DNA from 4 places in the Streptomyces sp. NPDC001796 genome. Region 2 is predicted to be linked to each of the others. Evidence: riboswitches for the same ligand, from Rfam matches in the RefSeq annotation. Region 2 holds a riboswitch; each other region holds the start of a gene.
What was found. A riboswitch is a leader RNA that binds a small molecule or an ion and turns the genes downstream of it on or off. The one in region 2 is predicted to bind cyclic di-AMP.
Positions count from the first base shown of each region.

Region 1 (5,260 bases), 200 kb from region 2:
CGCCGCCGCGGAACCCAGGGCACTGCGCGCGGAGTTGAGCCGGTCCGTGCGGCGGGCCGCCTCGTCCCGCAGGGCGTTCAGCCGTTTCTGCGCCTCCTGCGCCTGCTCCTTGGCGCCGTCGTACTTCTGGGTGGCGGCCTCCGCCTCCTGGTACAGCTTGTCGACCTTGGCCTTGACCTGGGCCGGCGAGAGCGGCGGCTCGGCGTGCCCCGTGCCGTCGAAGCCGGTCGCGGTAGCCGCTCCCGCGAGGGCGATCGTGGCGGCGGTGCGGGCCGTGCCGCCCCCGAGCGAACGCTGTCTGGGCTTGCGGTGCGCTGCCACCTGGACGCCACGTCCTTTCGTACGACCGCCGGGGCCACGGGCGGTGTCACGCGTCCGGCGGCGGTCCGCACAGGGGGAACAGGCCGCCGCCGGACCTTCTCGGCGGTGGTGCCCGACGGCCGCCCCTGGCCCGGGCGGCGATGGGGAGCCGGGCACCTGGGGGAGGACGCTAAACCCGTCCGCGATGCGCTCGTGACCGGATGTACGGAAGTGGCGCGACCGGACTGACGGTGACCGTATGTGACCGTGATCCCGATGCCGGGTCGGCGTCTTCACGCTCTGCGATGACCAATGCGGTGGATTCGGCGCAGGGGGCGGCTGCCGAGTGCTATAGGGCGCATATATGCGGCTGGTCCGGCGGCATGAGCGAGCGGCACCACATCCGCCGGGGCGGTGTCAGCGGGCACGGGCGGGCTGATTAGGCTCCGGCCCCATGGACGTACTCATCCACCTCTTCGTCGGCCTGCACATCGTCGGCATCGGCGCGCTCCTCGGCGGCTTCCTCACCCAGATGAAGGCGATGGGCCAGGGCACGGCACGCTTCGTGCCCGCCATGCTGCACGGCGCGCTGACCATGCTGGTCACAGGGGTGGCGCTGGTCGGCCTCAACCAGGCGGACCACCACCCGGTCGACACGATCAAGATCGGGATCAAGCTGGCCCTGCTGATCGTCATCCTCGGCCTGGTCTATGTGAAGCGGGACGAGGAGACCGTCGAGAAGCCCCTCTTCGGCCTCGTCGGCGCCGCGACCCTGGCGAACATCTTCATCGCCGTGCTCTGGACCTGACGCTGTCCACGGCGGACGCGACGGCTCCCGTGAGGACCAGGAGCCAGGCGGCCACCGCGATCCACAGCAGTACCCGGCCGAGGCCGCGCAGCCACGGCACGCCGACGGAGGACGCGACGGACAGCGCCGCCACCGCCGTCATCCCCATCGGGAACACGGTCGACCAGCGCCGGACGTCGTAGCGGAACCGGGGCCGCACCACCTCGGCCACCGCGAGGACGGCGTAACAGGCCAGGGCGAGGACGAGGAGGGCGACGGTCACACCGCGCAGGACACCGCCGTCGTCGTTGTTCCACAGGTAGAGCCCCTTGCGCGCGGCGCTCATGAGCTGCGATCCGGCCAGCGCCGAGAGGGCGAGCGCGCCGCCCGAGATCCAGTGGTCGCCCGGCCCGGTCACCACCTGCCGAGGGTCGAAGCAACCCAGCCCGATCAGGTAGAACACCAGCCCGAGCCAGAAGAACACCAGCGCCGTGTGGGCGAGCCACGCCACCCCCACGGCCGCCGCGAGCACCGCCCCGAGCGCCGCGATCCCCTCCGTCGCCACACACCCGAGGAACACCGCGCCGGGCATCCGGCGCTCCCAGCCAGGCACGGTCAACGGGATCAGGCAGGCCCAGAGCGCCACGGCCAGTGCGAGCAGCGCCTCGGCGAGCGGCTGCCCGTTCAGTGCGGACACTCCTGAGCCCAGTACGGTGGTCGCCGGCACCATGGTGAGCGCGGCCGGCGAGCCGGCCCTGGCCCGCCACTGCTCCCGGTCCCACAGCAGTTGCAGGGCGATGTCGGCGGCGAGCCCCAGCCAGGCGGCACCCGCCAGAACCAGGGCGAGGCGGGAGAGGATCTGCTGGCCGGTCAGGTGCAGCCCGAACGACAGGATGCCGGTCGCCATGACGGCGGACCCGGTGGCGGGCGGACGCGGCGCCCACCAGGTGCGCAGCGCGGAGGTGCCTGACATGCGCCCGATGCTAGGGACGCGCACACGGGTTGCGTACGGGGCACGCGCGCGACGACGGAAAACAACCCCACGCGCGCGTGCCGGACGCCCCCCCTCGCGCGCATGCCGGGCCCCACGCGCGCGTGCCGGACGGCGAGCGTTCCCAAGCGCACGTGTTCGACGAGCGTGGAGTCAGGCCGGGCGCACCACGCTGTGGATGATCGACGCGCCCCCGTAGTAGACCGACTCCTCGCGGACGTACGCCCCCGGCTTCGGCGCGTGGATCATCATGCCGTTGCCGATGTAGAGGCCGACATGGCTGATGTCGTCGTAGAAGAAGATCAGATCACCGGGTTGCGCGTCGGTGAGCGGGACCGTCGTGCCCACGTTCACCTGGTCGTAGGTGGTGCGCGGCAGTGACACCCCGGCGGCCTTCCAGGCGGCCTGGGTCAGACCCGAGCAGTCGTACGAGCCGGGCCCGGTGGCGCCCCACACATACGGCTTGCCGATCTGGGCGCGGGCGAACGTAAGCGCTTTGGCGGCTGCCGTCGCGTACGAGGCGCCCGTGGAGTCCGCGGCGCCCGTGGAGGAGCCCGGCGAGCCGGTCGTGGCGGTGGGGGACGTGGGGGACGTGGGGGACGACTGTTGCTGTGCCGCCTGCTGCCGCGCCAGCTCCTGCGCCTGCCGCCGCGCCTCCTCCTGCTTCTTCTTCTCCAGCGCGGCGAGCCGTGCCTTCTCCTGCGCGGTCAGCTCGGACAGCAGGTCCCGCGCGGCGGCGAGCTTCCTCTGGACGTCCGCCTTGGCCGACCGGAGCCTCAGCTGCGACTCGGTGAGCGACCGCAGGCTCTCGGTGGCCTCCCGCCGCTTGCTCATCGTCGCGGCCTGCTCGGTGACGTACTCGTCGACCGCTTCCTTCTGACGACTGGTGAGCCGGCTCATCAGCTGGGTCTGGTCGAAGTAGTCCTGCGGCGTGTCGGCCAGGAGGAAAGTGGCCGTGTCGGGGGCCGCCTCCCCGGTGCGGTACTGGGCCGCGGCGAAGGAACCCAGCTGGTCCCGCGCCTCGTTGAGCTTCTGGGTGCGTCTCGCGACGTCGTCCAGGAGCGCGGCGACGCGTCCCCGCTGCCGGTCCGTCTTCTCCTTGGCCGCGTTGTACTGCTCGGTGGCCGACCCGGCGCGGCGGTAGAGGTCGTCGACCTTCTTCTCGACCTCCTCCACGCTCGGCCTGCCGTCGGCGGAGGGCACGGCGTCGGCGGTCTGCGAGAGCAGGGCCACGGAGGTGAGGGCGGCCGTCGCCAGGGCGGGGGTCCGTATGCCGGCGATGCGCGTGCCCGCGGGGCGCGCCTTGCGGTGCGGCGCCATGAAAGGCGTCTCCTTCCGTAGTCCGCCTACCGAGTTAGCTGCCGGGTTCGGGCGGGTGGTTCCGGAAGGTGTGCCCTACGGCCGTGCCGCGCAGGGCGGTTGGCCGATTCACCCCAAGGTCGGTTGGGTCCCCGGCTCCGGTCGCCCATCGGGCACCGGACTCGGCGGAGGCCGCGCGGCCCGGCGACGTTCGCCGGTGGTGGTCGTACGGCCCGCCCGGCACGGTAGCCAACCGGTGTGGCTGCTGTGAAGGTTGATGCGTGATATGCCCGATACGTTTTTGTGACTTTCGTGGTGTGAGCGCTTTCCGGGCGCGCAGGGTGAGCGGCTGGTTCCTGCTGGTGGCAAAGGTCCGGGCGGTCTCTTTCGAGGCGGAGTTTCCGGGGTGGCGGCGGGCTGTCGGTGGGGCGGCCTAGACTCGGAGAGCGATGAGCAGCCTCTTTGACGACAGCTTCCTGGCGGACCTCAAGGCCACTCCGGCCCACGAGGAGGAGCCCCCGCCGCCCGAGGACCATCACGCTCCGGAGCCGGTTCCGGACGATCTGTTCGGCGGGAAGTTCGACCTGCCACCGGACAGGGACGCGTACTACCGCAACGGCGCGCACCGCCCGGCCGTCGACATGGAGGCGCTGCTGGAGGGGCTGAACGAGAACCAGCGCGCGGCCGTCGTGCACGCCGGCTCCCCCCTGCTCATCGTGGCCGGGGCCGGCTCCGGCAAGACCCGCGTGCTCACCCACCGCATCGCGTACCTGCTGGCCGAGCGGGGCGTCCATCCCGGGCAGATTCTCGCGATCACCTTCACCAACAAGGCCGCGGGCGAGATGAAGGAGCGCGTCGAGCAGCTCGTCGGCCCGCGCGCGAACGCGATGTGGGTGATGACCTTCCACAGCGCCTGTGTCCGCATCCTGCGCCGGGAGAGCAAGAAGCTCGGCTTCACGTCCTCCTTCTCCATCTACGACGCCGCCGACAGCAAGCGCCTGATGGCCCTCGTCTGCCGTGACCTGGACCTCGACCCCAAGCGCTTCCCGCCCAAGTCCTTCAGCGCCAAGATCTCCAACCTGAAGAACGAGCTGATCGACGAGGAGGACTTCGCCGCCCGGGCGTCCGACGGCTTCGAGAAGACCCTCGCCCAGGCGTACGCGCTCTACCAGTCCCGCCTGCGCGAGGCGAACGCGCTCGACTTCGACGACCTGATCATGACGACGGTGAATCTGCTGCGCGCCTTCCCGGACGTCGCCGAGCACTACCGCCGCCGTTTCCGCCACGTCCTCGTCGACGAGTACCAGGACACCAACCACGCCCAGTACGCCCTGGTACGCGAACTCGTCGGCACCCGGGCGCACGACGAGGACGTCCCGCCGAACGAGTACGACGTCCCGCCCGCCGAACTGTGTGTCGTCGGCGACGCCGACCAGTCGATCTACGCCTTCCGCGGTGCGACCATCCGCAACATCCTCCAGTTCGAGGAGGACTACCCGGACGCCACGACGATCCTGCTGGAGCAGAACTACCGCTCCACGCAGACGATCCTCTCCGCCGCCAACGCGGTCATCGAGCGCAACGAGTCCCGCCGCCCGAAGAACCTGTGGACCAACGCGGGCGCCGGCGCCCGGATCACCGGCTATGTCGCCGACACCGAGCACGACGAGGCGCAGTTCGTCGCCGACGAGATAGACCGCCTCACGGACGCGGGCGAGGCCAAGGCCGGAGACGTCGCCGTCTTCTACCGCACCAACGCCCAGTCCCGTGTCTTCGAAGAGGTCTTCATCCGCGTCGGCCTGCCCTACAAGGTCGTCGGCGGCGTCCGCTTCTACGAGCGCAAGGAGGTCCGGGACGTCCTCGCCTACCTGCGGGTGCTGGCG
Region 1 is NZ_JBIAUC010000006.1:111,542-116,801, reverse strand. Features, by position in the region: gene ACFYZE_RS14615 (NlpC/P60 family protein) at 1-321, opposite strand, end outside; gene ACFYZE_RS14610 (hypothetical protein) at 755-1,108, shown strand; gene ACFYZE_RS14605 (tellurite resistance/C4-dicarboxylate transporter family protein) at 1,086-2,060, opposite strand; gene ACFYZE_RS14600 (NlpC/P60 family protein) at 2,232-3,398, opposite strand; cyclic di-AMP (ydaO/yuaA leader) riboswitch at 3,406-3,575, opposite strand; gene pcrA (DNA helicase PcrA) at 3,827-5,260, shown strand, end outside.
Region 1: linked by a shared signal. The riboswitch ahead of ACFYZE_RS14600 (NlpC/P60 family protein) and the one ahead of ACFYZE_RS15610 (transglycosylase SLT domain-containing protein) in region 2 are both predicted to bind cyclic di-AMP.

Region 2 (5,260 bases):
TCACCCGGACTCCGGTGAGGGGGTCCCCTCCATATGACCAAATCACCGGGAGGGAAGCGTCAGACCGCGGGGCCAACTCCGCGTACTTCTGGGGTATGACATGACGGGCGGGGCACGGTGCCTCACCCGTAGGGGTCGTCAGGGCGGGCCGAGAGGCGTGTGACGTGGCGCACGTCAGGCGCGGGGCTCAGTGGGGCGCGTGGCGCGTCACCCTGCCCGGTGCACCACCGCGTCGCACATCTCCGTCAGGGCCGCCTTCGCGCCGCAGTCCGGGAGCGGGGCCAGGGCCGAGCGGGCGTCCTGCGCGTAGCGGACGGCGTCGCGGCGGGCCTGCTCGAGAGCCGGATGGGCCCGGAGCCGGGCGAGGGCGTCGGCGTGGCGGGCGTCGTCCGTGAGGTCGGAGTCCAGCAGCTCGCACAGGGCGACGTCCTCCGGCAGCCCGTGCCGCTGGGCGCGCTCGCGCAGGCGCAGGACCGGGAGGGTCGCGATGCCCTCGCGCAGGTCCGTCCCCGGCGTCTTGCCGGACTCCTGGGAGTCGGAGGCGATGTCCAGGACGTCGTCGGCCAGCTGGAACGCCACGCCGAGACGCTCACCGTACTGCGTCAGCACGTCCACGACCGTCTCGTCGGCGCCCGACATCATCGCGCCGAAGCGGCACGCCACCGCCACCAGGGAGCCCGTCTTGCCGGCGAGGACGTCGAGGTAGTGCTCCACCGGGTCACGGCCGTCCCGCGGGCCCGCCGTCTCCAGGATCTGGCCGGTGACGAGCCGTTCGAACGCCTCCGCCTGGATACGGACCGCCTCCGGGCCGAGGTCGGCCAGGATGTGGGACGCGCGGGCGAACAGGAAGTCACCGGTGAGGACCGCCACCGAGTTGCCCCAGCGGCTGTTCGCGCTGGCCACCCCGCGCCGCACCTCGGCCTCGTCCATCACGTCGTCGTGGTACAGCGTGGCGAGGTGGGTGAGCTCCACGACCACGGCCGAGGGGACGACCCCCGGCGCGTACGGGTCACCGAACTGTGCCGCGAGCATGACGAGCAGCGGCCGGAACCGCTTCCCGCCCGCCCGCACGAGATGCTGCGCGGCCTCGGTGATGAAGGGCACCTCGCTCTTCGTGGCGTCGAGCAGCCCTTCCTCGACAGCGGCCAATCCGGCCTGGACATCGGCTTCCAGAGCCTGGTCCCGCACGCTCAGCCCGAACGGCCCGACGACGGTCACGTGAGGTCTCCTGTCTGCTGACGTCTGCTGACGATCACACGGTCGGTATCGAGGTCGGTCACTTGATCGATGACGTCGTCAGGCCGACTCGGCTCACCGAGTTTGTCGATCTGTCGCCGCCATCACTCAAGTCAGCGTATCCGGTCAGGTTTCGATCACCACGAGTGCCCGCTGTTCCAGGCCGGGCCGTATCGGATCACGAGAGGCATGTTCTTGATCAGGTGATACGAGCGGGTTTGGAGCGACATAGCGGAAAGCTCCCCCGCCCGGGGGCCGGCGACGCGCTCCGGCCCCCGGAAGCGCCCCTCGCATCCCGCTTCCGGAGCAGCCCCGCAACCCCCGAAGGCCTCCGCAGGACCACACGGCCCCCGGCCGCCCCGCTCGGCGCCATCACCCGGCCGGGCCCACGTCCGGTCCCGACGGGGACGCCCGGCACCCCGAGGCACGCGCGCGTACAGATCCGTACGGCTCTATACGGCCCGGCCCTTTACGGCTCCCTACGGCCCTCCATGGCTCTCCATGCCTCTCTACGGCATAGCGAGTGACGTCGGTCACGCGTTTCGATCCGGGATGAGGATTCCCGCAGATCCGGAGCATGTCCGAATTGCCCATTTTGAGCCCCATAAAAACCGCCACTCACAGGCGATCGCCGAACCTTTTGTCCGAATTGCCGCTTCAGGGCCCCGAATTACGGGTGGCGATCAAGAAAAGTGCGAGTGAATTAGGTCACGCCACCACAGAGCAAGGCGGGGCATCCGGAATCTCAACTTCCCATTTACTTATGCCAAGTTTAACCTTCCTCAACGAAATGGATCACATCCCTTATTCCCGCATTTCAAGGTCATTTACCTCGGAGTGTGACTTCCAGTCTTGTTCCCGACATGTGCTCTCGCATACCTTCCCAATCGATCCGAGCGGACCGCCGAATCCTGCCGCCGCTCGCGAGCCCATCCACCACCAACGGCAGGAGCGGGGGACCCAGGTAAGTCGCCGGACCGGACACAGCGCCGGAACGGCTTGGGGTGAAGCCGATTCCTCGGCACCGAGGACAAGGCCGGGCACCTCCCCGCCCGAACCCGACAGCTCACCTCGCAGGCGCCGGAGAGGACTACGACATGCCCGCTTTCGCCCTGCCCGCACGCCGTCGGGACCGCCGCTCCAAGGCCGCGCGCCTCACCCGTGCCCTCGCTGTCGCGGGGACGGGTGCCGCCGTTCTGGCCCTTCCGGTCCTGGGCGCCACCAGCGCTTCCGCCGCGACCCCCGCCTCCACGACGACCACGACCGCCGCCGCCAAGACCATGACGACGCGCGCCGGAAACCTCGACAGCTGGATCCGTCAGTCGCTGGTCGTCATGCGGCAGCACCGGATCCCCGGCTCCTACTACGGCATCTACCGCAACGTGATGCGTGAGTCGTCGGGCAACCCGTCCGCCATCAACCTCTGGGATTCCAACGCCCGGATGGGCATCCCGTCCAAGGGCCTCCTCCAGGTCATCGACCCGACCTTCCGCGCGTACCACGTGCCGGGCACGTCCTGGAACATCTACGACCCGGTGGCGAACATCACGGCCGCGTGCAACTACGCAGCCCACCGGTACGGCTCCATCGACAACGTCCACAGCGCGTACTGACGCTGTGCGCCGCGCGTACCGAGGCTGAGGCCGAAGGCTGAAGCCGAGGTCTAGCGGCCCCTGAAGAGTCTTTCGAGGACGACGGCGATGCCGTCGTCCTCGTTCGACTCCGTGATCTCGTCGGCGACCGCCTTGAGTTCGGGGTGGGCGTTCGCCATGGCGACGCCGCGCGCGGCCCAGTCGAACATCGGGATGTCGTTCGGCATGTCGCCGAACGCGATGGTCCGGGACGGCCCCAGACCCAGGTACTCGGCGGCGAGCGCCAGCCCCGTCGCCTTGGTGATACCGCATGGCTGGAGTTCGACCGTGCCGGGCCCGGACATGGTGACCGTCGCCAGCGAACCGACCGCGCTGCGCGCCGCCGTCGCCAACTCGTCGTCGGTCAGGGCGTGATGGCGCAGCAGCACCTTGCTGATGGGCGCGCACCACAGGTCGTCGCGCCGTTGGACCCGCACCGCGGGCAGCGTGGGGTGCGGCATGCGGTATCCGGGTTCGATGAGGGTGAGCCCGTCCACGCCGTCCTGGTCGACGGCCGCATACACCTGCCCCACCTCTGCCTCGATCTTGCCGAGCGCGGTCTCGGCCAACTCCCGGTCCAGGGTGACGGAAAACAGCAACCGGTCCGCGCCGGCGTCGTACACCTGCGCGCCCTGTCCGCACACCGCGAGCCCCCTGCCGCCCAGGTCGTCGAGCAGCGGCCGCACCCTGGGGGCAGGACGCCCCGTCACCACGAGGTGCTGCGCGCCGGCCGCGGCGGCCCGCGCCAGCGCGTCCCTCGACCGGTCGGAGAGCGTGTCGTCGCCGCGCAGCAGCGTCCCGTCCAGGTCAGTGGCGATGAGTGAATATGCGAGGGGTGCGGCCATGATCAGAGAATACGGATGGAACACCCCCACGACTCACCACGGACCAGCCGACGTCCGGCCACCCGTCGTGAACCGGCCGACCTGCGACTGACGTACGGCTGACCCCGGCCGGCCTCCGGCCCTTCTGCCGAGAACCCGTCGGCATCCGGGGCCCCTCCGGAGAACCCGTCGGCATCCGGCTCTGCAATCGTGGCCCTGTGGCCCTGTGGCCCTTCCGAGGGGGAAGGGCCACGCGGTGGTCCGGTGGCCGGCCGGGGTCAGCCGTGGGCCGTCGCCAGGTGCTTCGCCAGGCGCGGCGACGCGAACTCCGTGCCACAGACGAACCGCATCACCGGTCCGTAGGAGGCCGCCGCCGGCAGGCCCGTGAAGTACAGGCCCGGGACCGAGGACACGTAGCCGGCGCCGAGCCGGGGGGCGCCCCGGCTCACCGCCAGGCGTGTGCGCAGCTCATGGCCCAGGAAGTCCATCGCGGAGATGTCCACGCGGTAGCCGGTCGCGGCGATGACGTGGTCCGCGGTCATCTCCTCGGTGCGGCCCGTGTGGGTCCGGACCGTCAGGGCCGGGCGGCCGTCCGCCACGGACGCGCTGAGGATGCCGACGACCTCACGCACCTGCACGTTCTCCTGGAAGCGGTCGCGCAGCCACCACGCGCCGAGCGGGCCGAGGACGCGGCGCACCAGGTAGTGGCGGGTCCGGGCGGGCAGGAAGCGGTAGGGGTGGGGGTAGTAGCTCAGCGCCCACAGGGACCAGGCACGGCCGAAGGGCGACTCGGGGCGCAGCTTCGGCTGGTCCCACGGGGGCGCGCCGAAGGCGACCCTGCCCTGCCCGCGCGCCACGACGCGCACCCGTGCGCCCGCCTCGGCCGCCAGCGCCGCCGTCTCCAGCGCGGACTGGCCGGCGCCGACGACCAGCAGCTCCTTGCCGGAGAACCTGCTGAGGTCATGGTGCTGGGAGCTGTGCGAGACAGGACCGGTGGGCGTGGGGCCGTCGGCTGCCGCGGCGGCCAGCTCCGGCGGGAGGTGGGCGAGTCCCGACAGGCCGGTCGCCACCACGACCGCCCGGGCGGTGAACAACTCGCCCGAGTCCAGCTTGAGATCGAAGCCACCGCCCTTGCGGCGGTCCACGGAGACCACCCGGACCCGCTCCAGCTCGGGCACCAGCTTCTGCTGGAACCACTCCCCGTACGCGGTGAACGTCTCGACCGGGATGATGTCCTCGTCCGTCACCAGCCGGCGGATGCCCGCCGCGTCGCAGTAGTCGGCCAGGGTGTGGCCACGCTGGGGCGCGTCGATGTTCGAGGCGACCGGAGTGGACTTCAGGAGCATGCCCGCGGGCATGTTGTCGCGCCAGCTGACCATGGGCTCGCCGAAGACGCGGACCGGGATACCGCGCCCGCGCAGATGGGCGGCGGTGGACAGGCCGAACGGCCCGGCGCCGATGACTGCTACCGGTTGAATCACGAAGTCCCTCCCCAGGACGCAACGTGCCTACTTCGTGGTGGAGCGTGTACGCCTCGACGTACCGGTCGACCGCCTGCGATGTACCGGT
Region 2 is NZ_JBIAUC010000006.1:309,780-315,039, forward strand. Features, by position in the region: gene ACFYZE_RS15605 (polyprenyl synthetase family protein) at 208-1,218, opposite strand; cyclic di-AMP (ydaO/yuaA leader) riboswitch at 2,164-2,329, shown strand; gene ACFYZE_RS15610 (transglycosylase SLT domain-containing protein) at 2,334-2,849, shown strand; gene ACFYZE_RS15615 (HAD family hydrolase) at 2,900-3,712, opposite strand; gene ACFYZE_RS15620 (FAD-dependent oxidoreductase) at 3,970-5,172, opposite strand.

Region 3 (5,260 bases), on a different contig from region 2:
CCGGCGTACACCGCGGCGTCGTCGAGGATCTCCTCGATGCGCAGCAGCTGGTTGTACTTGGCGACGCGCTCGGAGCGGGCCGGGGCGCCGGTCTTGATCTGACCGCAGTTGGTGGCGACGGCCAGGTCGGCGATGGTGACGTCCTCGGTCTCGCCGGAGCGGTGGGACATCATGCACTTGAAGCCGTTGCGCTGGGCCAGCTCGACGGCGTCCAGGGTCTCGGTCAGCGAGCCGATCTGGTTGACCTTGACCAGCAGGGCGTTGGCCGCGCCCTCCTCGATGCCGCGGGCGAGGCGCTCGGGGTTGGTGACGAACAGGTCGTCGCCGACCAGCTGGACCTTGTCGCCGAGCTTGTCGGTGATGACCTTCCAGCCGGCCCAGTCGTCCTCGAACAGCGGGTCCTCGATGGAGACGAGCGGGTAGGCCGCGACGAGCTCCTCGTAGTACTCCGTCATCTCGGCGGCGGAGCGCTCCTTGCCCTCGAAGAGGTACTTGCCGTCCTTGTAGAACTCGGAGGCGGCGACGTCGAGCGCGAGGGCGATCTGCTGGCCGGGGGCGTAGCCGGCCTCCTTGATGGCCTCCAGGATGAGGTCGAGGGCCTCACGGTTGGAGCCGAGGTTCGGGGCGAAGCCGCCCTCGTCGCCGAGGCCGGTGGCGAGGCCCTTGCTCTTCAGGACCTTCTTCAGCGTGTGGTAGACCTCGGTGCCCCAGCGCAGCGCCTCGGAGAAGGACTCCGCGCCGATCGGGGCGATCATGAACTCCTGGATGTCCACGTTGGAGTCGGCGTGCGAGCCGCCGTTGAGGATGTTCATCATCGGCACCGGCAGCAGGTGCGCGTTCGGGCCGCCCAGGTAGCGGAACAGGGGCAGGTCGCTGGCCTCGGAGGCGGCGTGGGCGACGGCGAGGGAGACGCCGAGGATCGCGTTGGCGCCGAGGGAGCCCTTGTTGTCGGTGGCGTCCAGGTCCATCATCGCCTGGTCGATCAGGCGCTGCTCGGTGGCGTCGTAGCCGACCAGCTCCGGGCCGATCTGCTCGATGACGGCGAGAACGGCCTTCTCGACGCCCTTGCCCTGGTAGCGGTTGGGGTCACCGTCGCGGAGCTCGATGGCCTCGAAGGCGCCGGTGGAGGCGCCGGACGGAACGGCGGCACGACCCGTGCTGCCGTCGTCGAGGCCGACCTCGACCTCGACCGTGGGGTTGCCTCGGGAGTCCAGGATTTCCCGGGCTACGACGACGTCGATGGACGGCACGAGCATCTCCTTCTTGGATGTGACGCTGGAAGTGCGGGGCTGTCTGCCTTGCGGCTGTGCCTTGCGACTAGAGCCTAACCGCCCCGGGCTGTCGGCCGACCTACCGACCGTCCCGTGGACAGGGTGACGGTACACATTGTTCCCGTTCGGAACAAAGGGCGGGGGAAAGGTCCGGTGAAATCCGTGCGGCCGGACGGCGAACGGGCCGGACAGCGAACGGGCCGGACAACGGCGAGGCGGACAGCAAAAGCCCCGCTCCGGCGCGTACGGGGGAACACGCGCCGGAGCGGGGAGCCCGTGGGGACGGGGGGTGGGCCCTCACGTGACCCCCACGGTGGGGGTCACGCCTGGCAGGGGCCTGTGGCCCGGCTACCGGGTGGCTGTCACTTCAGGTGCAGCTGCTGGCCCGGGTAGATCAGGTCGGCGTCCTGGATGATGTCCTTGTTCAGGTCGAAGAGCTTCTTCCAGCCGCCCTGGACGTGGTGGCTCGCGGCGATCGAGCTGAGGGTGTCGCCCTTGACCACCTTGTACTCGCCGTCGCCCTTCTTGACCTTCTGACCGGTCGGGGTGGTGACCGTCTTCTTCGGGGCCGTGCGCTGCACGGAGCGGTTGGCCGCCTGCTGCTCGGTCGAGCGAGTGGTGGTGCTCTTCGGGGCGCTCTTGGCACCGCTCGACGAGCCGGTGGCCGCGGCGCCGTTGTACGTGGCGTTGGTCAGGCCCTTGCCGCACACCGGCCAGGCGCCCTTGCCCTGGCCCGCGAGGACCTTCTCGGCGACGGCTATCTGCTGGCCCTTGGTGGCCAGGTCGGCGCGGGAGGCGTAGGCGGTGCCGCCGTACGCGGCCCAGGTGGAGTTCGTGAACTGCAGACCGCCGTAGAAGCCGTTGCCGGTGTTGATGTGCCAGTTGCCGCCGGACTCGCACTGGGCGACGGCGTCCCACTGGGCGGCGGTGGCCGCGGAGGCGTTTCCGGCCGCGAGGAGCGGGCCGGCGATGGCAGCGCCGGCGACACCGGCGAGCGCGATGGCACGGGTGGCCTTGGACGGGCGGCGGTGCTTGCCGTTGCCGGAACACAGCATGGTTCGTTCCCCTCACCGACGCCTGCGAGGTGAGCTGTCGGGTTCGGGCCGGTTGAGTTGCCCGGCCGTGCCCTTGCGGGACACGGCTTCACCCCGAGCCGCTTCCGGTCAACTCCCGGACGCGGCGCCTACCTTGGGTCCCCCGCTCCTGCCTACGGCGCTTGACGCGACGACTGTTCCCGTACGGCCGCTGGCAGGATTCGGCGTTGCGACCGCAGGGGCTCGCTGTGGCGAGCGATCACGACCGTAAGCAGTCGATCGCCGGAATTTCAAAGACGATCAGGGCTTATGAGACTCATATCTCACTTTCCCTAAACGGGACATTCAGCGCGAAATAGGTCGTGAACTTCCGCCACGCAAGGGGCAGTTCAGGACGAGCCGCCGGCCGGGTCGGCGTCGAGCGCAAGGCTCTGACCGGGAAGGATGAGGTTCGGGTCGGCACCGACCGTCCGCTTGTTCGCCTCGTACAGCGCCGTCCATCCACCGCTGAGTTCAAGGGAGTCGGCGATGGACGACAGATTGTCCCCGGGGCGGACGGTGTACGAGCCGTCGACGGCGTCGCGCGCGTCCGCGGTGCCGCGTGAGGCGTGCCGGCCGGAGGCGTCCGACGTACGGCCGTCCGCGACGCTCTCGTCGGCACTGTCGCCGCGATGGCGACCGGCGCTCGAGGTCTCGGCCGAACTCGCCCCGGATGAGGCGTCGTTCTGTGCCGACTCGTCCGGGTCATCGCTCTTCGTCGTGGCCGTCGGCGCACTGCCGGACCCCTGTGCGCTCTTGGCGGCGTCGGCGGTCGACGCCTCGGACGAGGACGAGGACGAGGAGGGCGAAGGGGACGAAGAGGATGAAGAAGGCGACGGAGTGGTCGACGCAGACGATCCGGACGAGTCGGACAGACCGGAGTCAAGTCCGGCCCCGAGACCGGAGTCGAGGCCGGAGTCGGAGGACGATCCGCCGCCGGACGCCGAGTCCCCGGCGACACCCGTGTCGACGCCGGCGGAGCCGGAGTCCTTGCTCAGACCGTTCAGCAGGCCGCAGGTGCCCCAGACCCCGACGCCCCGGGCCGCCAGGACCTTCTCGGCGACCGCGATCTGCTGCGAGCGGCTCGCCTGGTCGGGGCTCGGCGCATAGTCGAGACCCCCGTACTTGTCCCACTCGTCCTGCGTCAACTGCAGCCCGCCGTAGCGGCCGTTGCCGGTGTCCGCGCTCCATGAGCCACCGCTGACGCACTCCGCGACCTGGTCCCAGGTGGTGCCGGTGGCCGCGCTCGCACCGGTGGCGCCGAGCAGCGGGATCGCGATCGCTGATCCGGTCACCCCTGCCGCGACGAGGAGAGCCGGAGCCTGACGGGGGCGACGGTGACGACCGTTCCCGGAGAGCATGCGGTTGCCTTTCACACGACAGCATCGAACGACGCGACGGCCGTGGCGTGCGGACCGCCGCGTTGCTGCGTGAACGTATCGGCACTAGATCGCTTGTCACAAGTTAATGCAGCGTAGATCACGTGAAGATCACAGAGGTGAGATCCTGTCACCTTCTTGTGACCATCGGCGTGTTCGTCGTGTCATGTCCGGATGTCGGCGGGAGCTTCGTGACCTTTCTCCGGTACCGGTGTGAACGCCACGGGCAGCGTGCGCAGGCCCCGCATGATGAGTCCGCCGCGCCATCGCAGGTCGGACGGGTCGACCGCGAGCCGCAGGTCGGGCAGGCGGGTCAGGAGCGTGGCGAGCGCCGTCTGTCCCTCCAGGCGGGCCAGGGGAGCGCCCAGGCAGTAGTGGATGCCGTGCCCGTACCCGAGGTGCTGGTTGTCGCGGCGGGAGAGGTCGAGGACGTCCGGGTCGGCGAAGCGCGCCGGATCCCGGTCCGCGGCGGCCAGGACCACCAGGACGGGGTCGCCGGGGGCGATGTCCTGCCCGCCGATGGTGAGCGGCCGCGTGGCGAACCGCCAGGTGGCCAGCTCCACCGGACCGTCGTAGCGCAGCAGCTCCTCGACGCCGGTCTCGAGCAGGTCGCGTTCCCCGGCGGCGAGCGACCGCTGCAGACGGGCCCGCTGCCCGGGGTGCCCGAGGAGCGCGAACGTGCCGTTCCCGATGAGGTTGACGGTGGTCTCGAACCCGGCGAAGAGCAGGATGAAGGCCATCGCGGCGGCCTCGTTCTCGGTGAGGTGCTCGCCGTGGTCGGAGGCGCGGATGAGCCCGGAGATGAGGTCCTCGCCGGGGCCGGGCTCGGCGGGCAGCGCCTGGCGCTTGCGGTGGATGAGGTCGGCGAGGTAGCCGCGCATCCTCTTCACCGACCGCGCGACGCCGCCTCGCGGTCCGCCCCCGTGCCGGATCATCATCCCGGCCCAGTCCCGGAAGTCGTCCTGGTCCTCGCGCGGGACGCCGAGCATGTCGCAGATGGCGTAGATGGGGAGCGGGAAGGCGAACTCGTGGATGAGGTCGGCCTCTCCCCTGCCCGCGAACCGGTCGATGAGATGGTCGGTCAGTTCCTGCACCCGCGGCGCGAACTCCGCGACACGCCGGGGCGTGAAGGCCTTGGAGACGAGCCGGCGCAGCCGGGTGTGGTCCGGCGGGTCGATGTTGAGCAGATGCGTCATCAGCTCGGCCTTGCGCTCGCCGGGGATGCCGGTCTTGCCCTTGGCGTGCGCGGGCTCGTCGTGGTGCGCCGGGTTCTTGCTCAGCCGTTGGTCGGCGAGGGCCTGCTTGGCATCCGCGTACCGGGTGACCAGCCAGGCCTCGACACCGCTCGGCAGCCTCGTCCGGTGCACGGGGGCGTGCTCGCGGAGCCAGGCGTAGGCGGGGTACGGGTCGGCTGCGAACTCCCAGGTGAACAGTTCGGGGGCGGGGGAGGCGGTCTGGCCGTTCACTGCTCCGAGCCCCCGCTCTCCACCTCCCGGATCGCGTCCCGGTACGCGCGTGCCGCCGCGCGCAGGGCCGC
Region 3 is NZ_JBIAUC010000013.1:163,321-168,580, reverse strand. Features, by position in the region: gene eno (phosphopyruvate hydratase) at 1-1,256, opposite strand, end outside; gene ACFYZE_RS24980 (transglycosylase family protein) at 1,634-2,326, opposite strand; cyclic di-AMP (ydaO/yuaA leader) riboswitch at 2,331-2,496, opposite strand; gene ACFYZE_RS24975 (transglycosylase family protein) at 2,695-3,705, opposite strand; gene ACFYZE_RS24970 (cytochrome P450) at 3,888-5,189, opposite strand; gene ACFYZE_RS24965 (nucleoside triphosphate pyrophosphohydrolase) at 5,186-5,260, opposite strand, start outside.
Region 3: linked by a shared signal. The riboswitch ahead of ACFYZE_RS24980 (transglycosylase family protein) and the one ahead of ACFYZE_RS15610 (transglycosylase SLT domain-containing protein) in region 2 are both predicted to bind cyclic di-AMP.

Region 4 (5,260 bases), on a different contig from region 2:
GCCACTTCGAGCTGGTGCAGGGAGCGGGCGGCTCGCTCAACGGCACCACCAGCTTCGAGCGCACCAACTACTTCGAGACCATGCCCGCCCACCAGCTGGAGCTCGCCCTCTGGCTGGAGGCCGACCGCATGGGCTCCCTGCTCGCCGCGCTCGACGACGAGTCCATGGAGAACCAGCGGGACGTCGTGAAGAACGAGCGCCGCCAGCGCTACGACAACGTCCCCTACGGCACCGCCTTCGAGAGGCTGACCGCCCTCGCCTACCCGGAGGGCCACCCCTACCACCACACGCCGATCGGGTCGATGGCCGACCTGGACGCGGCCACCCTGGAGGACGCACGCGCGTTCTTCCGCACCTACTACGCGCCGAACAACGCGGTGCTGTCCGTCGTCGGCGACATCGACCCCCAGCAGACCCTGGCCTGGATCGAGAAGTACTTCGGGTCCATCCCGTCCCACGACGGCAAGCCCCAGCCGCGCGACGGCTCGCTGCCCGAGATCATCGGCGAGCAGCTGCGCGAGGTCGTCGAGGAGGAGGTTCCGGCGCGTGCCCTGATGGCCGCCTACCGGCTGCCGCACGACGGTACGCGCGCGTGCGACGCGGCCGACCTGGCGCTCACGATCCTCGGCGGCGGCGAGTCCTCCCGCCTGTACAACCGGCTCGTGCGCCGTGACCGCACCGCCGTCGCCGCCGGGTTCGGCCTGCTGCGGCTCGCCGGAGCGCCTTCGCTCGGATGGCTGGACGTGAAGACCTCCGGCGACGTCGAGGTGCCCGTCATCGAGGCCGCCATCGACGAGGAGCTCGCCCGGTTCGCCGAGCGGGGCCCGACGGCCGAGGAAATGGAGCGCGCCCAGGCCCAGTTGGAGCGCGAGTGGCTGGACCGGCTCGGCACGGTCGCGGGCCGTGCCGACGAACTGTGCCGGTACGCCGTGCTGTTCGGCGACCCCCAGCTCGCCCTGACCGCCGTGAAGCGCGTGCTCGAGGTCACCGCCGAGGAGGTGCAGGAGGTCGCCAAGGCCCGCCTGCGCCCCGACAACCGCGCGGTGCTCGTGTACGAACCGGTCGGGGCCGAGGCCGGGGCCCCGGAAGCAGCCGAGACCAGCGACGAGACCGAGGAGTCGGCGAAGTGAGCGAGCTCGCGACCATGGAGTTCCACCCGCAGCCCCAGCCCGGCGAGGCCCGGCCCTGGGCTTTCCCGGCGCCCGAGCGGGGCACGCTCGACAACGGCCTGACCGTGCTGCGCTGCCACCGCCCCGGCCAGCAGGTCGTCGCCGTCGAGGTGCTCCTCGACGCTCCCCTGGACGCCGAGCCGGCCGGCCTCGACGGCGTCGCCACGATCATGGCGCGCGCCTTCTCCGAGGGCACCGACAAGCACTCCGCCGAGGAGTTCGCCGCCGAGCTGGAGCGCTGCGGCGCCACCCTCGACTCGCACGCCGACCACCCCGGCGTCCGCCTCTCCCTGGAGGTTCCGGTCTCCCGCCTCCCCAAGGCGCTCGGACTGCTCGCCGACGCACTGAGGTCGCCGGCGTTCGCGGACAGCGAGGTGGAGCGCCTGGTACGCAACCGCCTCGACGAGATCCCGCACGAGATGGCCAACCCGGCGCGCCGCGCCGCCAAGGAGCTCTCCAAGGAGCTGTTCCCGGCGTCCTCGCGCATGTCGCGCCCGCGCCAGGGCACCGAGGAGACGGTCGAGAACATCGACGCCGCGGCCGTCCGCGCCTTCTACGAGCGGTACGTGCGCCCCGCGACGTCCACCGCGGTCGTGGTCGGCGACCTCACCGGGATCGATCTGGACGAGCTCCTGGGCGACACCCTCGGCGCCTGGACGGGGGAGCCCTCCAAGCCGCGACCGGTGCCCCCGGTGAGCGCCGACGACACCGGCCGCGTGATCATCGTGGACCGTCCCGGCGCCGTCCAGACACAGCTGCTCATCGGCCGTGTCGGGCCCGACCGCCACGACCGCGTGTGGCCGGCCCAGGTGCTCGGCACGTACTGCCTCGGTGGCACCCTCACCTCCCGCCTGGACCGCGTCCTGCGCGAGGAGAAGGGCTACACCTACGGGGTGCGGGCCTTCGGACAGGTGCTGCGCTCCGCGCCCGACGGCACGGGCGCCGCGATGCTCGCCATCAGCGGCTCCGTCGACACGCCGAACACCGGTCCGGCGCTCGACGACCTGTGGAAGGTGCTGCGCACCCTGGCCGCCGAGGGCCTGACGGACGCCGAGCGCGACGTCGCCGTACAGAACCTGGTGGGGGTGGCACCGCTGAAGTTCGAGACGGCGGCGGCCGTGGCGAGCACGCTCGCCGACCAGGTCGAGCAGCACCTGCCGGACGACTACCAGTCGACGCTGTATCAGCAGCTGGCCGCCACGGGCACGGTGGAGGCCACCGCGGCGGTGGTGAGCGCCTTCCCCGTGGACCGTCTGGTCACCGTGCTGGTGGGCGACGCCGCGCAGATCAAGGAGCCTGTCGAGGCGCTCGGCATCGGTGAAGTGAGCGTCGTCGCCGCCGAGTAGAGCGGACCGTACGCGCGCGTGCGCCGCGCTGTCCCGGGGCCCTGGTGACTTTCCGTGTCACCAGGGCCCCACCCGTTGGCGGGTTTGTCCGTATTGCCACAGAGGCTGCCTCTCTGCCCTGTGGGATGCGCTACAAACCCCGTTCTCCGTTTGCTGATTGAAAGCCAGTCCCCTTAGCTTCGTTCGGGCTGTCCGTCAGGCAGTGCGCCGCACCCGCGGCACCGGACAGTCATCGCCGAGTCCCCGTACGGCGCGAGCCAGGGGAGCCGGGGACCCAAAACCACAGTCCCTGGGGTGAATCGGGCGCGAGCCCGTAGGAGACCTTCCTGCTCCGAACCCGTCAGCTAACCCGGTAGGCGAGAGGGAAGGAAAGGACCAGCCACTTCATGGCGTTCACCTGCGCCACCGGGAAGCACCGTCGCCCGAGCCGCGTGAAGCGTACGACTGCGAACGCCGTCGGTGTCGCCGCGCTCACCACCACCGGTGTCATCGGCACCCTGGCCGCCCCGGCCCTCGCCGCCGGCGCCCCCGTCGAGCAGACCGGGCTGATCCAGGCCGTCACCCTCGGTGACTCGGTCGCCGAGAAGATCGACGCACAGGCCGCCGCACAGAAGCAGGCCGCCGAACAGAAGCAGGCCGAGGAGGCCGCGCGCAGGAAGGCCGCCGAGAAGGCCCGCCAGGAGCGCGAGGCCAAGGAGCGGGCCGCACGCGAGGCCGAGCGCAGGCGTCTCAACATGTTCGTGCCGCCGATCTCCGACTCCTACGTCTCCACCGGTTACAAGTCCGGTGGCTCCCTGTGGTCCTCCGGCTCCCACACGGGCATCGACTTCCACGCCGCCACGGGCACGCCCGTGCACGCCGTCGGCGCCGGCACCGTCGTCCAGACGGGCTGGGGCGGCGCGTACGGCAACCAGATCGTCATCAGGATGAACGACGGCACCTACACCCAGTACGGCCACCTGTCGTCCATCGGCGTCTTCGTGGGCCAGCGGGTCGTCCCGGGCCAGCAGATAGCCCTCTCCGGGGCCACCGGCAACACCACTGGGCCGCACCTGCACTTCGAGGCCCGCACCACTCCCGAGTACGGCTCGGACATCGACCCCGTCGCCTACCTGCGCTCGCACGGCGTGAACGTCTGACGGTCCGCGCCCGCGACAGGCTCGCCCGCATCCGACGGCCCCGGCTGATCAGCCGGGGCCGTCGTCGGCTTTCGAACGGTTGTCTGTCCAAAAAATATCCCTGGATTCCGGCCCGCCGTCGGAAATTCCGGCCCACTGCAATAGAGTCGGTTGAACGCGCGTCAATCGCGTACGTTTCACGGGGATTAAGACGGAGGTCGGTCATGCGTATTCCGGCGCACTCGGTCTGCACGGCGATCCGTGATGACATCGTCGCGGGTGTCTACGAGCGCGGCAGCCGGCTCACCGAGGAACTCCTCGCGCGGCGCTACGGCGTCTCCCGCGTCCCCGTGCGCGAGGCGCTGCGCACCCTGGAGGCCGAGGGCTTCGTCGTCACCCGCCGGCACGCGGGGGCGTGCGTGGCCGAACCCACCGAGCAGGAGGCCGCCGACCTGCTGGAGATGCGGATGCTGCTGGAGCCGCTCGGGGCCGCGCGGGCCGCGCAGCGGCGTACCGAGGCCCACCTCAAGGTGCTGCGCGGCCTGGTCCGGTTGGGCCAGGAGCGGGCCAGGAGGGGCCACAGCGATGATCTGCGCTCCCTGGGCGGCTGGTTCCACGAGACGCTGGCACAGGCCTGCGGGAGCCCCGCGCTGACCTCGACGCTCGCCCAGCTGCGGCACAAGATCACATGGATGTACGCGGTCGATGCGCCGGTCAGCCCCGTGGAGTCCTGGGCCGAGCACGGCGGCATCGTGGACGCCGTCGCGCGCGGGGACAGCGAGCGGGCGCGGGCGATCACGGCGCTGCACACGGAACACTCCACGGCCGCGCACCGGCTCCGCTTTCCCGGCGGGACGGACCGCGCGGACCGCGTGAGAACTTCGCAACACCCCGTAAACATGTCGGCGCTCCGGCATTAACACGGGCGCCGTATACAAAGAGGGATATTCGGTTGGAGCCCTGTTTTCGGCTGCCCGTTTTCCGCGTACGTCCGTAAATTCGGCGTGCGTCGTTTCGGCATGTCCTGTGCGGCTTTATTCGTCGTGACGAAAAAACACGTGCGCCGTTTTTATTGCGTGCGCCGTTCCTCGCCGTTCTGCCCCTTCCTCGCCGTCGCCTGCGCCGGGACCGCGGGCATCGCCGGTTCCGCCCCTCTCCGGCGGAGCTTGCCCGGAATGGCAAAAGCCGCGCCGCCATGACGGCGGCGCGGCTGAAGCACGGTGCTGCTGCCCGAAGGGTCAGACGGTCTCGGGGAGTTCCTCGAGGCCCTCGGCGACCAGCTTGGCCAGGCGGTCGAGCGCGGCGTCCGCGCCCTCCGCGTCGGAGGCCAGGACGATCTCCTCGCCGCCCTGGGCGCCGAGGCCCAGAACCGCCAGCATGGATGCGGCGTTGACGGGGGTGCCGCCCGCCTTGGCGATCGTCACCGGGATGCCGGAGGCGGTGGCTGCCCGGACGAAGATGGAGGCGGGGCGGGCGTGGAGACCCTCGGCCCAGCCGACGTTGACGCGGCGCTCAGCCATGTGTTGCTGCCCTTCAGGTGTATCAGGGTTGTCTAGACCAGTGTTCCATAGGTGAAGCGTGCCCGGAAGGCCGTCGTCCGTCCTCGGCGGGCCGGGACCGGTCCCCT
Region 4 is NZ_JBIAUC010000005.1:125,592-130,851, forward strand. Features, by position in the region: gene ACFYZE_RS12630 (M16 family metallopeptidase) at 1-1,130, shown strand, start outside; gene ACFYZE_RS12635 (M16 family metallopeptidase) at 1,127-2,515, shown strand; cyclic di-AMP (ydaO/yuaA leader) riboswitch at 2,739-2,889, shown strand; gene ACFYZE_RS12640 (M23 family metallopeptidase) at 2,902-3,654, shown strand; gene ACFYZE_RS12645 (GntR family transcriptional regulator) at 3,858-4,553, shown strand; gene ACFYZE_RS12650 (HPr family phosphocarrier protein) at 4,872-5,153, opposite strand.
Region 4: linked by a shared signal. The riboswitch ahead of ACFYZE_RS12640 (M23 family metallopeptidase) and the one ahead of ACFYZE_RS15610 (transglycosylase SLT domain-containing protein) in region 2 are both predicted to bind cyclic di-AMP.